2 regions of the Enterobacter sp. Taxon_8 genome follow, and region 1 is predicted to be linked to the other one. Evidence: predicted binding sites of a transcription regulator. Region 1 holds the regulator's gene; the other holds the start of a gene.
What was found. Region 1 encodes PurR, which represses purine synthesis genes. Its sites were predicted from a motif close to CANGCAAACGTTTGCNTG; they were not measured.
Positions count from the first base shown of each region.

Region 2: the regulator PurR is predicted to act here: its motif matches at 5,097-5,114, upstream of pyrD (quinone-dependent dihydroorotate dehydrogenase).

Region 1 is NZ_CM177989.1:2,606,753-2,614,097, reverse strand. It holds gene mdtK (MdtK family multidrug efflux MATE transporter) at 1-1,061, opposite strand, end outside; gene AC4IBF_RS12310 (riboflavin synthase subunit alpha) at 1,287-1,928, shown strand; gene cfa (cyclopropane fatty acyl phospholipid synthase) at 1,960-3,108, opposite strand; gene punC (purine nucleoside transporter PunC) at 3,407-4,606, opposite strand; gene punR (DNA-binding transcriptional activator PunR) at 4,721-5,632, shown strand; gene purR (HTH-type transcriptional repressor PurR) at 5,650-6,675, opposite strand; gene cydH (cytochrome bd-I oxidase subunit CydH) at 6,973-7,062, shown strand; gene AC4IBF_RS12280 (MFS transporter) at 7,226-7,345, shown strand, end outside.
Region 2 is NZ_CM177989.1:2,980,282-2,987,626, reverse strand. It holds gene pepN (aminopeptidase N) at 1-669, shown strand, start outside; gene ssuB (aliphatic sulfonates ABC transporter ATP-binding protein) at 720-1,490, opposite strand; gene ssuC (aliphatic sulfonate ABC transporter permease SsuC) at 1,487-2,278, opposite strand; gene ssuD (FMNH2-dependent alkanesulfonate monooxygenase) at 2,288-3,433, opposite strand; gene AC4IBF_RS14305 (sulfonate ABC transporter substrate-binding protein) at 3,430-4,392, opposite strand; gene ssuE (NADPH-dependent FMN reductase) at 4,385-4,960, opposite strand; gene pyrD (quinone-dependent dihydroorotate dehydrogenase) at 5,209-6,219, shown strand; gene zapC (cell division protein ZapC) at 6,385-6,927, shown strand; gene AC4IBF_RS14285 (YcbX family protein) at 6,924-7,345, opposite strand, start outside.

The DNA.
Region 1 (7,345 bases):
GCCAGCGTGACGACTTCCGGATTGTCGTTATAGAGCAGAGCGATCTGCTCGCGTAATGCAACGGTAAAGAGCGCAGTACAGATCGCCATGCAGACGCCGACGCCCAGTCCGGTTCGGGCGGCCGTTTGCGCATCGAGCGTTGAGCCCTGGCCCAGGCGGAAGCCTACGCGAATCGTCACCGCCGCCGCCAGCGACATCGGCAGGACGAACATCAGGGAGCTAAAGTTCAGCGCGATCTGGTGCCCGGCGACGTTCACAATGCCCAGCGGGGAGACCAGCAGGGCGACCACGGCAAACAGGGTCACCTCAAAGAACAGCGCGAGGGCAATCGGCAACCCTAACTGCACCAGACGCGTCATGATGTTCCAGTCCGGCGTGCTGAATCTGTGCTCGTTACGAATATCGCGCATGGAGCGGGCGCGCTTCACGAAGGTAAGCATCGAGAAGAACATTACCCAGTAAACGACGGCCGTCGCCACGCCGCAGCCGACGCCGCCCAGCTCCGGCATCCCGAAATGACCGTAAATAAAGACATAGTTAACGGGAATGTTGACCAGCAGCCCGATAAAGCCCATCACCATGCCGGGCTTGGTTTTCGCCAGGCCTTCACACTGGTTACGCGCCACCTGGAAGAAGAGGTAGCCAGGCGCACCCCAGAGCAGCGCGCGCAAATAACCCACGGCTTTGTCTGCCAGTGCCGGGTCAATATTATGCATAGCGCGAATGATATGGCCCGCGTTCCAGAGCACGACCATAATTAGCACCGAGACAAATCCTGCCAGCCAGAAGCCCTGGCGGACCTGATGGGCAATGCGATCGCGGCGCCCCGAACCATTGAGCTGAGCGATAACTGGCGTGAGCGCGAGCAGCAGACCGTGGCCGAACAGGATGGCCGGAAGCCAGATTGACGTGCCGATAGCAACGGCCGCCATGTCGGTGGCGCTGTAGCCACCTGCCATTACCGTATCCACAAATCCCATTGCGGTCTGGGCCACCTGCGCGACGATCACTGGTATAGCCAGTGCCAATAGCTGGCGCGCTTCATTCATGTACTTCTGCACGTGAACACCTTTATTTTGTAGTTATATGAGAGACTAAAAAAGCCGCCGAAACTGGCAGCAAGAAGAAAATGCAGGGGGGTGCCAGCTATTGTAGCGGGCTTTAGCTATTTATCTAGTGAAAAAATCGCCAGAAAATGCGCTCTGCTGGCAACCTGTTTTTCCAACTGTTATTGTGGAGGGATTAAACGGTGTCATCACCGTTCGGAAAAAACAGGAGTTGTAAGCATGTTTACTGGTATTGTGCAGGGCACTGCCAAAGTGGTGTCCATTGATGAAAAACCTAATTTCCGTACTCATGTTGTTGAGCTGCCGGAATATATGCTCGAGGGCATTGAAACCGGCGCGTCGATTGCCCATAACGGCTGCTGCCTGACCGTTACCGAAATTAACGGCAACCAGATTAGCTTTGATTTAATGAAAGAGACGCTGCGGATCACTAACCTGGGCGAGCTGGTGGTAGGCGATACCATCAACGTTGAGCGCGCGGCGAAGTTCAGCGATGAGATTGGCGGTCATCTTATGTCGGGGCACATCATGACCACCGCCGAAGTGGCGAAAATCGTGACCTCGGAAAATAACCGTCAAATCTGGTTTAAAATGCAGGACCCGTCATTAATGAAATACATTCTCTATAAAGGATTTATTGGCATTGACGGGATTAGCCTGACGGTAGGGGAAGTGACGCCAACGCGTTTTTGCGTGCATTTAATTCCTGAAACGCTGCAGCGCACCACGCTGGGCGCGAAAAAACTGGGGCATCGCGTGAATATCGAAATCGATCCGCAGACCCAGGCTGTGGTTGATACGGTTGAGCGCGTGCTGGCAGCAAAAGAAGCCGCAATAATAAAGACCGCCGAAGAAGAATAAAAAATAACCCCGGATATCCGGGGTTATTTTTTTAGCGTGCGACACGCAGTCCGTGTTCTATCCCACGGCTGAATACCACCTGCCAGAGCTGAATATCCCGTGCGCGAAACGCCCCCGCGCAGGCATTCAAATAATAGCTAAACATTCGTTTGAATCGTTCAGAATAGTTGTCCGCAATCTCTGGCCAGGCTTTCTGGAAACGTTCATGCCATGCCATTAAGGTGGTGTCGTAGTCCGCGCCAAAGTTATGCCAGTCTTCCATCACGAAATGGGGTTCACTGGCGTTGGCAATCTGGCGAACGGACGGTAAACAGCCATTCGGAAAGATGTATTTGTTGATCCACGGGTCAACGTTGTTGTCGGTCCGCTTAGAGCCGATGGTGTGCAGCAGGAAGATGCCGTCCGGTTTCAGATTCCGGTCCACCACCTCAAAATAGGTATCGTAGTTTTTTGGCCCCACGTGCTCGAACATGCCGACGGAAACAATCCGGTCAAACTGTTCATTCAGGTCACGGTAGTCCTGCAGCCTGATATCCACATCGAGATCCTGGCAGCGCTCCCGCGCCATTTTTTGCTGTTCCGCTGAGATCGTCACGCCGACCACGCTGACGCCATAATGCTTCGCCATAAAATATGCCAGCCCACCCCAGCCGCAGCCGATATCCAGCACGCGCATGCCGGGCTGTAGCTGCAGCTTCTCGCTAATCAGACGCAGCTTCGCCTGCTGAGCCTCTTCAAGCGTCGAGGCCTCTTTCCAGTAGGCGCAGGAGTATTGCATGAAAGGGTCCAGCATGCGGCTGAACAGGTCATTGCCGAGATCGTAATGCTCTTTGCCGACGATCCAGGCGCGTTTTTTACTTTGCAAGTTAAACAGTCGGGCAGAGGCGACACGCAAAGTGTCTTTCAGATTGCGGGGGAGTTGATTTTCCAGACCGGCACGCAACACGCTGGCAAAAAAGATATCCAGCCGTTCACAATCCCACCAGCCGTCCATATAACTTTCTCCCAGGCCTAACGACCCTTCCCGCAACACGCGTTTAAAAAAGTCGGGATGTTTAACCTGGGGATCGGATGGCGAAGATCCGTTGATAGTGATGCCTGCTCGACCTAACAGTTCACTGACGATCCGGGACCAGTTGTCGTCCGGAACGCTGACTTCTTCTATACACGATGAACTCATAGCTTCTCCATCACCCTGATGTGATCAGAACCTTCAAACAGCGTAGACGCTTTTTTTGGTTTGTGAGAAATCTCACGGTAAATACCGCGAGGCTAGTATCCGACGTAGAACAGAGGAAGGGAGATAACCCTTGCCGAAATGCCTTCCATGGTAAAACGGGAGCACTCCGGCTCCCGTTAACACTTAATATTTATCGTATTTAATCGAACCAAATTTAGTATAGGCTTCAAAATTTGGTGATTCAATAGAAAATTGTTAGCAACCTAATCACTGAAATATAACATGATTTCTGGCGCAATCAGGCATGCGAGGTTTCCACCTGAGCACCGTTATCCTGCTCACGCTGCGCGGAGGCCTGCATGCGATAGCCCAATACCGCCAGCGCTACGGTGAACAGCATCACGCTGGTGGTGGTCAAAAGCGGCGTAGCAATCAGCGCCGAGACCACCAGGCTTGCCAGGAAGCACAAACCCAGCTGCAGGGTGTTCTGCAGCGCGGCGGCGCGGCCTGTTGCCTGCGGGAATGGACGCAGCGCCTGCGCCACAACGATAGGGTAAATCGCCCCGTTCGCAATGGCCATCACGCAGAACGGGATCAAAATTTCGGCCAGACCGGCACCCGGAATAAAGCCAACGGCCCAGGTCCCGATGACGCTCAGCGCATAGAGCACCAGCAGCCATGGCAGCATCTGCTGGCCTTCCCATTTTTGCAGCGCCGCGCGACAGCCGTACCCGCCCACAAGGAACGCGATTGTCTGCGGAACATAGCTCAGGCCGATGGCTGCCGGGCTGTAGCCCATATCGTGCAGAATGAACGGCGAGCCGGTGAGCCATGCGAAGAAGCTTGCCGAGCAGGCGGCATAGATCAGGACATTCCCGCGATACGCTTTGGCGCTCAACAGTGAGGTGAAGGTAATCGGCTTCGCGTCGGCATGCGCCTCTTTTTTATGCGCAGGCTTGAGGGCAAACGCCGGCAGCATCAGCACCAGCGTGATGGCAAACAGCGTGGCAAAAATGGCCTGCCAGTCAAAGTGCGCGAGGATCCAGCTGCCCAGCAGCGGAGCCAGGGCAGGGGAGAGGCCCACCAGCGGCATAATGGTGGCGAAAATACGGTTTGTGCGGTTAGCCGGGTAGTAGTCAGTCACCAGCGCCTGCCAGGTCACGGCCGCGGCACAGACGCCCACGGCCTGAACGAAGCGCAGCACCAGCAGCCAGGTGGCGTCGCGTACCCATAACATCCCCAGGCACCCCACCGCAAAAATGGCCAGACCCAGCAGCAGTACCGGTTTACGACCAAAGCGATCCGAGAGCGGTCCCCAGAGCAGCTGTGCAAAAGCAAAACCGGCGAGGAACAAACTCAGGCTGGCACTGATGGCGGCAGCGGGGGTTTGCAAATCTTCCTGCATCGCGGCAAAAGCCGGCAGGTACATATCGGTGGCCAAAAAGCCCAGCACGCTTAAGCCGCCGAGCCAGACTAAAAAACCGTTCCTGGGTTGCATTATTTTATTCTCCTGAGGAGGCAGGTATACATTGGCGCTGAGTGTAGGGAGTGCAAAGCCGCTTGTGAAACGCTAATATTTGGCGGGTGCATTCAAATTTTTTGCAGGCAGAAAATGTGGTCAGATTATTCTCTTGAAGTGGTCGATGCTGTCGCGCGTAACGGCAGCTTCAGCGGTGCGGCGCAGGAGCTGCACCGCGTCCCTTCGGCCATCAGCTACACGGTGCGTCAACTGGAGGAGTGGCTGGCGGTTCCGCTGTTTGAGCGGCGGCATCGTGACGTGGAATTGACGCCCGCCGGGGCGTGGTTTTTGAAGGAAGGGCGTTCTGTTATCAAAAAAATGCAGATCACCCGCGAACAGTGCCAGCAGATCGCCAACGGCTGGCGGGGACATCTTTCCATCGCGGTGGATAACATCGTGAAGCCGGAACGCACCCGACAGATGATTGTCGATTTCTATCGTCATTTCTCTGACGTTGAGCTGCGGGTCTCGCAGGAGGTGTTCAACGGGGTGTGGGATGCGCTGGCGGACGGCAGGGCGGAGATGGCGATTGGCGCGACGCAGGCGATCCCGGTCGGGGGACGTTACGCCTTTCGCGACATGGGGATGCTGAGCTGGAAATGCGTGGTGGCCAGCGATCATCCTCTGGCAGCGATGGACGGGCCGCTTAGCGACGATACGCTGCGCAACTGGCCCTCGCTGGTGCTGGAGGATACGTCCCGTTCATTGCCCAAGCGTATCACCTGGCTTCTGGACAACCAGCGGCGGGTGGTGGCTCCGGACTGGGAATCGTCGGCGACGTGCCTCAGTGCCGGACTGTGCGTCGCGATGGTGCCCGTTCATTTTGCGCGTCCGCGCATCAATACCGGCGAATGGGTTGAACTGACGCTGGAAAATCCGTTCCCGGACGCGGCCTGCTGCCTGACCTGGCAACAAAATGATGTCTCGCCCGCCATGGCCTGGCTGCTGGATTATCTGGGGGACAGCGAAACGCTGAACCGGGAATGGTTACGGGAGCCAGCGTAGCTGGCCCCGTAAAGGGATTAACGACGGTAGTCGCGGAACGGACCGTCCGCAACGGAACGGCGTTCAATCAGGCGCGGGTGAACTTCAATGGACTGCGACTCTTCGCGCTTGTTGACGATCCTGTCGAGCAGCATATTGAAGGCCGTTTCGCCCAGCGAATCTTTCGGCTGGTGAATGGTGGTCAGCGCAGGGGTGAAGAAGCGCGCGTTACGCACGTTGTCATACCCGATCACGGAAATATCCTGCGGTACGCGCAGACCCAGTTCATCGGCGGCGCAGAGCGCGCCCATGGCCATGATGTCACCCCCGCAGAAAACGGCGGTCGGACGGTGCGGCTGGGAAACGATCTGCTGCATTGCGCGGTAGCCTGATTCCGGCTCAAAGTCGCCCTGCACGATCCAGTTTTCCGGCACGGTGATCAGCGCTTCTTCCATCGCTTTCATAAAACCGGCAAGACGGCCCGCCCCGGTGTTGCGCTCCAGCGGACCCGGGATCACGCCAATCTCGCGGTGACCGCGTTCGATCAGGTAACGGCCGGCCATATAACCGCCTTCAAAGGCATTGTCGATAACGGAGTCGGTGAAATCTGCACGCGCTTCGCCCCAGTCCATAACGACCATGGGGATGTGGCGATACTCTTCGAGCATCGACAGCACGGATTCCGGGTACTCGGAACACATCACCAGCAGGCCGTCAACGCGCTTCTGAGCCATCATCGACAGGTAGGCGCGCTGTTTTTCAATGCTGTTCCACGCGTTGCCCAGAATCAGGGTATAGCCTTTCTGGAAGCAGTTTTTTTCAACCGCTTCAATGATCTCGGCAAAATAGGCCGCTTCACTACTGGTCGCCAGCAATCCAATGGACTTGGTGTGATTAACCTTAAGGCTACGCGCGACCGCACTTGGCGAATAATGCAGCTCCTTGATCGCTGCCCAGACGGCGTTGCGCGTCTCTTCCGCCACAAAGCGGGTTTTGTTAATTACATGTGATACGGTTGTAGTGGAAACGTTTGCGCGTTTTGCTACGTCTTTAATTGTTGCCATTAAATGTCACTCCAGACCATATCCTAAGCTCCTGAAAAACTTGAAGGTAAACGTTTGCCTTCTCTCACCCTTATCACGCAATCTTGAATTGCGGCACGCCGGGAAAACGACACGGGACGTCAGGAGGGGGTCAATGGCCGGTACGCTAATAAATTTAGCGTGGAATTTTGTCCTATCTTGATGAAAAGGGGAAGAGGTAAAGTGGTTATCAGTATAAATCCAGGAAGATTTTTGACGTAATCTGTGCAAAAATGAGCAAGCTCACTTTTCGTGTGGGGATTAAAAGGAGAAAAATTGATGAGTTCCGATCTTAAGTTTTCGCTGTTCACCACCGTTGTTGTGCTGGCTCTGATTGTTGTGGCCGGTCTGACGGCTGCGCTGCACTGATTTACGCGGAGGGAGAGCCTTCTCCCTCCCGACTCCCCGGATTGTTACTTCTCTGGCAAAAATCTTTTGCCATTTTGTTAACTTCTCATTTTTTGTGATTGATGTCATGCTTTCCGCTTCTTTGTTCTGTGTCACCACGTGACACGGCATCCGGAGTTTACGCATGAAAATCAATTTTCCCCTGCTGGCCCTGGCGATTGGCGCTTTTGGGATTGGCACCACTGAATTCTCCCCGATGGGGTTACTGCCCGTCATCGCCCGCGGCGTGGACGTCTCGATCCCT
Region 2 (7,345 bases), 370 kb from region 1:
GCTGCTGAGCTGGCGGACGAGTTCCTCGCCATTTATAACGCCAACAAGCTTGATGCTTATCGCGTTGAGCACGCGGACATTGGTAAACGTTCTCTGCGTAATACCTGTCTGCGCTACCTGGCGTTTGGTGAAACCGAGCTGGCGAACACCCTTGTGAGCAAGCAGTATCATGAAGCGGATAACATGACCGACGCGCTGGCCGCGCTGGGTGCAAGCGTTGCCGCTGAGCTGCCGTGCCGCGACGCGCTGATGCAGGAGTACGACGACAAGTGGCATCAGGATGGCCTGGTGATGGACAAGTGGTTCATCCTGCAGGCGACCAGCCCGGCGGCCGATGCGCTCAGCAACGTGCGCAGCCTTCTGAAGCATCGTTCCTTTACACTGAGCAACCCAAACCGCGTGCGTTCGCTGATTGGCGCGTTTGCCAGCAGCAACCCGGCCGCGTTCCACGCCGAAGACGGCAGCGGTTATCAGTTCATGGTGGAAATGCTGACCGAGCTGAACAGCCGTAACCCGCAGGTGGCGTCGCGCCTGATTGAGCCGCTGATCCGTCTGAAACGCTACGATGCGAAGCGTCAGGCGAAAATGCGTGCCGCGCTTGAGCAGCTGAAAGGGCTGGAAAACCTGTCTGGCGATCTGTACGAGAAGATTGCTAAAGCCTTAGCGTAATAAAAGTTAACCCGGCCCTCTCCCTGTGGGAGAGGGCCGGGGTGAGGGCATCAGGCATTAGCCTTAGCTCGCTGTAACTCCGTACCTCCACGCTTCATCACCCGATCCAGCACTTCCGCTTCCAGCTCCGCCAGTCTTGCCGAGCCCACGCGACGAGGCCGCGGAAGATCTACCGTCAGATCCAGACCTATTTTGCCATCTTCTATTAACAGCACCCGGTCGGCCATTGCGACGGCTTCGCTCACGTCATGCGTCACCAGCAGTACCGTAAAGCCGTGTGCCTGCCAGAGAGATCCAATCAAATCCTGCATTTCGATTCGCGTCAGGGCGTCGAGCGCGCCCAGCGGTTCATCAAGCAACAGCAGGCCCGGACGGTGAATTAACGCGCGCGCCAGCGCCACGCGCTGCTTCTGCCCACCCGAAAGGGCTGCAGGCCATTCATCGGCTCGATTTTCCAGCCCAACGGCGGCCAGCGCCTGGCGGGCTTCATCCCGCCAGTTGCCCTTAAGACCGAGCCCGACATTATCGATAACCGATTTCCACGGCAGCAGGCGCGCGTCCTGGAACATCATGCGGGTATCGTCCTGGATATTCGAAAGCGGCGTTGTCCCTGCCAGAATATCGCCGCCGTTGGGGGCTTCCAGTCCGGCCAGAAGCCGTAGCAGGGTACTCTTTCCGCCGCCGCTGCGCCCGACAACTGCCACAAACTGTCCGGCGGGAATATGCAGATCCAGCCCGTTAAGAATGGTGTTATCGCCGTAGCGTTTGGTGACGCCGTTCAGCAGTAGCGGTGTCCCCTGATTCAGTCGTGCAGTATTCATGCTTTCGCCTCCTGAAGGGTATAGGCCGGGTTCCAGCGCAGCCAGCTGCGCTCCAGCCACTGGGCGCTAACGTCAGCGAGTTTGCCGAGCAGGGCATAAAGGATAATGGCAACCACCACCACGTCCGTTTGCAGGAATTCGCGGGCGTTCATCGCCAGGTAGCCAATCCCGGAGTTGGCCGAGATGGTTTCCGCCACAATCAGCGTTAGCCACATCAGGCCGAGCGCGAAACGCACCCCGACCATAATGGAGGGCAGGGCGCCCGGCAGGATCACGTGAATAAACAGGGAAAAACCGGACAAGCCGTAGCTGCGTGCCATCTCGACCAGACCGCGATCGATATTGCGGATGCCGTGCCAGGTGTTGATGTAAATGGGGAAAAGCGTGCCCAGCGCCACGAGGAAAATCTTGGCGCTCTCATCAATCCCAAACCACAGGATGACCAGCGGGATCAGCGCCAGATGCGGCACGTTGCGCAGCATCTGGATGGAGGTATCCAGCAGCCGCTCGCCCCAGCGTGAAAGACCGCTGATCAGGCCCAGAACCAGACCGATGCTGCCGCCGATGGAAAACCCGATCGCCGCGCGCCAGGAGCTGATCGCCAGGTGCTGCCACAGCTCACCGCTGACGCTCAGCGACCAGAACGCTTCTACAACACCCTCCGGAGAGGGCAGAATGCGGCTCGACAGCCAGCCGGTGGACGACGCGAGCTGCCAGAGAGCCACAATGCCGACGGGTAAAAACCACGGCGCGGCGCGCAGCAGCCATTTTTGTGAGGTGGCAGACATGGTCGCTCCTTAGCTCTGTGCGGCTTTACGTGGAATGAATTCGTTCGCCACGGCTTCGCCCTGCAGCTGGAGCTGCTGCGGCTGCGGAATTTCCGGAATGGCGACATCCAGGTGCGGGAATAACAGCTCGCCCACCTTGTAGGCCTCTTCCAGGTGCGGATAACCGGAGAGAATGAAGCTGTCGATACCCAGCTTGGCGTATTCGTTGATGCGCGCGGCCACGGTCGGTCCGTCGCCGACCAGCGCCGTGCCCGCACCGCCGCGCACCAGACCAACGCCCGCCCACAGGTTCGGGCTGATCTCCAGATTCTCGCGCTTGCCGTTGTGCAGGGATGCCATCCGGTGCTGCCCGACGGAGTCGGTTTTGGCAAATGCGGCCTGGGCTCTGGCGATCGTTTCATCATCCAGATGCGAGATCAGGCGGTCCGCCGCCTGCCAGGCTTCTTCACTGGTTTCGCGCACAATCACATGCAGGCGAATGCCGAAGCGCACCTTGCGGCCATGGGCGGCCGCCTTAGCGCGGACCTGGGCAATTTTTTCTTTCACCAACTCAGGCGGTTCGCCCCAGGTCAGATAGAGATCGACCTGTTCTGCCGCCAGATCCTGGGCTACATCCGACGATCCGCCAAAATAGAGCGGCGGTCGCGGCTGCTGTACCGGCGGGAAGTAGAGTTTCGCGTCACGAACGTGGATATGCTTGCCTTTGAAGGTAACGGTTTCACCTTCCAGCAGGCGTCGCCAGACGCGGGTGAACTCGGCGGAAGCTTCATAGCGTTCGGTATGGTCAAGGAACACCCCATCGCCTGCCAGCTCCTGCGGATCGCTGCCCGTCACCAGGTTAAACAGGGCGCGGCCGTTGGATAGTCTGTCCAGCGTTGCCGCCTGACGTGCCGCCACGGTAGGGGAGACGACGCTAGGACGTAACGCAACCAGGAACTTCAGACGCTGGGTGACCGGAATCATTGATGCGGCGACCAGCCAGGCATCTTCACATGAACGTCCGGTCGGGATGAGCACCCCAGTGAAACCGATTCGGTCCGCCGCCTGCGCAATCTGCTGCAGGTAGCCGTGGTCAACCGGGCGCGAGCCCTCTTCTGTACCAAGATAGTGTCCATCACCGTGGGTGGGTAAAAACCAGAAAAGATTCAGACTCATGATTTAGCTCCTTCTTTGCCTGCAGGCTGCCAGATGCGTTCGCGAATAGTGACCTGTTTTGGCACGAGGTGGTTTTGATAGAAAAGGTCAGCCGTTTGTTGCTGAAGCGCGGCGACGTGTGCGTCCACCGGGGTAATGGTGGTCGGCGGACGGTGGTTGAGATAGCTCGCGATCACCGGCTCAGGTAAGCCCATGGTTTTCGCCAGCAGGGAAATGCTCTCCTGACGCTGGGTCTGGGTCAGGGCATCGGCCTGGGTAAAGGTATCCAGCACGCCCTGAATAAATGCGCCGTTCTTTTCCGCATAAGGACGCGCGGCCAGATAGAACGAGCCGGTCTGCTTCAGCGTGGTACCGTCTTTCAGCACGCGAACGCCGCCCTGCAGCAATGCGGCGGAGTAGTACGGGTCCCAGATGGCCCAGGCATCAACGTTCTTCTGCTGGAACGCGGCGCGCGCGTCAGCGGGAGTCAGGTAGACGGGCTGAATGTCGGTGAACTTGAGTCCGGCCTCTTGCAGAGCTCGCAGCAAAAGGTTGTGTGAGCTGGAACCTTTCTGGAAAGCAACTTTATGTCCTCTAAGGTCGGCGACGCTTTTAATGTCGCTGTTTTCAGGCACCAGGATCACCTCGGCCTTCGGCTTGGGCGGCTCAACGCCTACATAGACGAGGTCCGCTCCCGCGGCCTGGGCGAAAATGGGCGGAATATCGCCAGTGCTGCCGAGATCGATACTGCCGACGTTCAGGGCCTCCAGCATCTGCGGGCCGGCAGGGAACTCCACCCAGGAGAATTTAGTATCCGGGAAGCGTTTTTCCAGAAGCTGGTGGCTTTTCGCCAGCACCATGCTGACGCTGCCTTTCTGATACCCGATGCGTAAACTTTCCGGAGCTGTTTCTGCGGCATGGGCCAGCGAGGTAAGGGCCATCAGACCTGCCAGACCGATACGGGTGAACGTTTTAAACATGTGCGACTCCTTGAGGCTGACCAAACGCCGGGGCCTGGATATCTCTGCGGTGAAGGGCATGCCAGAACGTTTCCAGAGCGTTATCGAGGCGGGTTTGCAGGTTGGGCGTAAAGTGTGGTTTGTGTTGATAGTCAATGACCTGCGAGTCATCGGCGAAAACCCCGTGGAGGATCTCCTGCGCTTTCAGCGCGTTCAGTACCGGCTTCAGGGCGTAATCCACGGCCAGTAAATGGGCAACCGTACCGCCCGTTGCCAGCGGCAGCACGACTTTGCCGTCCAGGGCGCGTTCCGGAAGCAGATCGAGCAGGGTTTTCAGCGCGCCGGAAAAAGAGGCTTTATAAATGGGCGTTGCCACTATTAAGCCGTCAGCGCCGTTAAGCTGCTCGATGAGCGTTTTCAGCGCAGGGCTGTCAAAACGGGCATAAAGCAGATCTTCAGGTTCGAAGTTATGCAGGTTCCAGTGGCACACTTCCACATCCAGAGCATTGAGTTTTTCGCGGGCATATTCCAGCAGGGCGCTGGAGCGCGATGGGAATCGTGGACTTCCGGCCAGGGTAATGACGCGCATACTTCCTCCTTATAACTAATTGTTTGCTTTTATCTAACATTCATAACAATTTTCAGGAGTGTGACACCGCACGGTTATTCCACTAAATGATTTATCTGCAATTAAAATGCGAAAAAGTGCATAAGAAATAGACGGGAAGGTAAACGATTGCGTTTTGCGCTGATTTTTTGCCGCAGGTCAATTCCCTTTCGCGCCTGGATCGCCCATAATCCCCTCCCGGTTTGCACACCGGGAATCCAGGAGAGTTCATGTACTACCCCTTCGTTCGTAAAGCCCTTTTCCAGCTCGACCCTGAGCGCGCTCATGAATTTACATTCCAGCAATTACGTCGTATTACCGGAACGCCGCTGGCCGCTCTGGTACGTCAGAATGTGCCGGTAAAACCTGTGCAGTGCATGGGGCTGACCTTTAAAAATCCGCTGGGTCTGGCGGCCGGTCTGGACAAAAATGGCGAGTGCATTGATGCCCTGGGCGCGATGGGCTTTGGCTCCATTGAAATCGGTACCGTCACCCCGCGCCCGCAGCCGGGAAATGACAAGCCGCGCCTGTTCCGACTGGTGGAAGCCGAAGGGCTGATCAACCGCATGGGCTTTAATAACCTCGGTGTTGATCACCTGGTTGAGAATGTAAAAAAAGCCCATTTTGACGGGATATTAGGCATCAATATCGGCAAAAATAAAGACACGCCGGTAGAGCAGGGTAAAGATGACTATCTGATTTGTATGGAAAAAGTCTACGCCTATGCCGGTTATATTGCGGTGAATATTTCTTCACCCAATACCCCGGGGCTGCGCTCTTTACAATATGGCGAAGCGCTGGACGATCTTCTGAGTGCCATTAAAAATAAACAAAATGAACTTCAGTCGATCCACCATAAATATGTTCCGGTCGCGGTTAAGATCGCCCCGGATCTTTCTCCCGAAGAATTGATCCAGGTTGCCGACAGTTTGGTTCGCCATAATATTGATGGTGTGATTGCAACCAATACCACTCTCGATCGTTCCCTCGTGCAGGGAATGAAAAACTGTGACGAAGCGGGTGGGTTAAGTGGCCGTCCGGTACAATTAAAAAGCACCGAAATTATTCGCGCCCTGTCTGCGGAATTAAAAGGTGGTCTGCCGATTATTGGCGTCGGCGGCATTGACTCCGTGATTGCTGCGCGCGAGAAAATGGCGGCGGGTGCGTCGCTGGTGCAGATCTATTCCGGCTTTATTTTTAAAGGACCGCCGCTGATTAAAGAAATCGTTACTCATATCTAATCTTTTCTCTTAATCAGACAACCAGGGCTTTATTTCCAGCCCTGGTTGTTTTATATTCCGTCACTGTTGCTTATTTAGTCATTATAGTCTTTTATTAATGGTGTTATAAACGAGGCGGCAAACAGGACATTTTTAGTACAGGACGTTTGGGGACGGGAGAGACACATGCGAATTAAACCTGACGATAACTGGCGCTGGTATTTTTGCGACGAGCATGACCGAATGATGCTCGACTTAGCCAATGGCATGTTGTTTCGTTCTCGTTTTGCCCGCCGAATGTTAACCCCGGATGCGTTTTCCCCGTCGGGCTTTTGCGTTGACGATGCAGCGCTTTATTTCTCCTTTGAGGAAAAATGCCGCGATCTGGTGCTCTCTAAAGAGCAGCGCGCCGAGCTGGTATTAAATGCGCTGGTGGCTATCCGTTTCCTGAAACCGCAAATGCCAAAGAGCTGGCATTTTCTGCCCCACGGCATGAACTGGACCCCGGCAACGGGCGATGCGGCGAGCGTAAATCTGAGCGACACTACAGAAGAGGTGAGCCTGCTGGTGGTTGAGCCTGGCGAAAATGCTGCACTCTGTCTGCTGGCGCAGCCCGGCGTAACGATTGCCGGGCGGACGATGCAGCTTGGGGATGCTATTAAGGTCATGAACGACAGGCTGAAGCCCCAGCTTCGCGTGGATGCCTTCAGCCTCGAGCAGGCGGTTTAAGCTTCCAGCTGTACGGACGTTTTCGGTATGCAGCTACAGCAGAGAATTGTGCCATCACTTCCAATTGCTGATTTTTTCAGCGCACTGACCTCTCCATCCACCAGCCTGATGCGGCAGCATCCGCAAATGCCTGCGCGACAGGAATAGGGGATGCGGATCCCTGCTTGTTCCAGCTGTTCAAGCAAAACCTGTTGGTTATTACCCCGGATCACGTTGCCCTGCCAGTGAATCTCTACCGCAGCGGCGACGTTTGTCTCAACGTCGACAAACTCCTCTTCCTGACCCGAGCCGTAAACCCTTGCTGGCCCACGGGCGAGCACTTCTACCTCATCACCGACGCGGATCGCGCCGCTGGAGCGCGGGATCAGGTTCTGGCCGAAATCGACATCGCCGTTGTCCTGCGCGGTGCGGAATGACT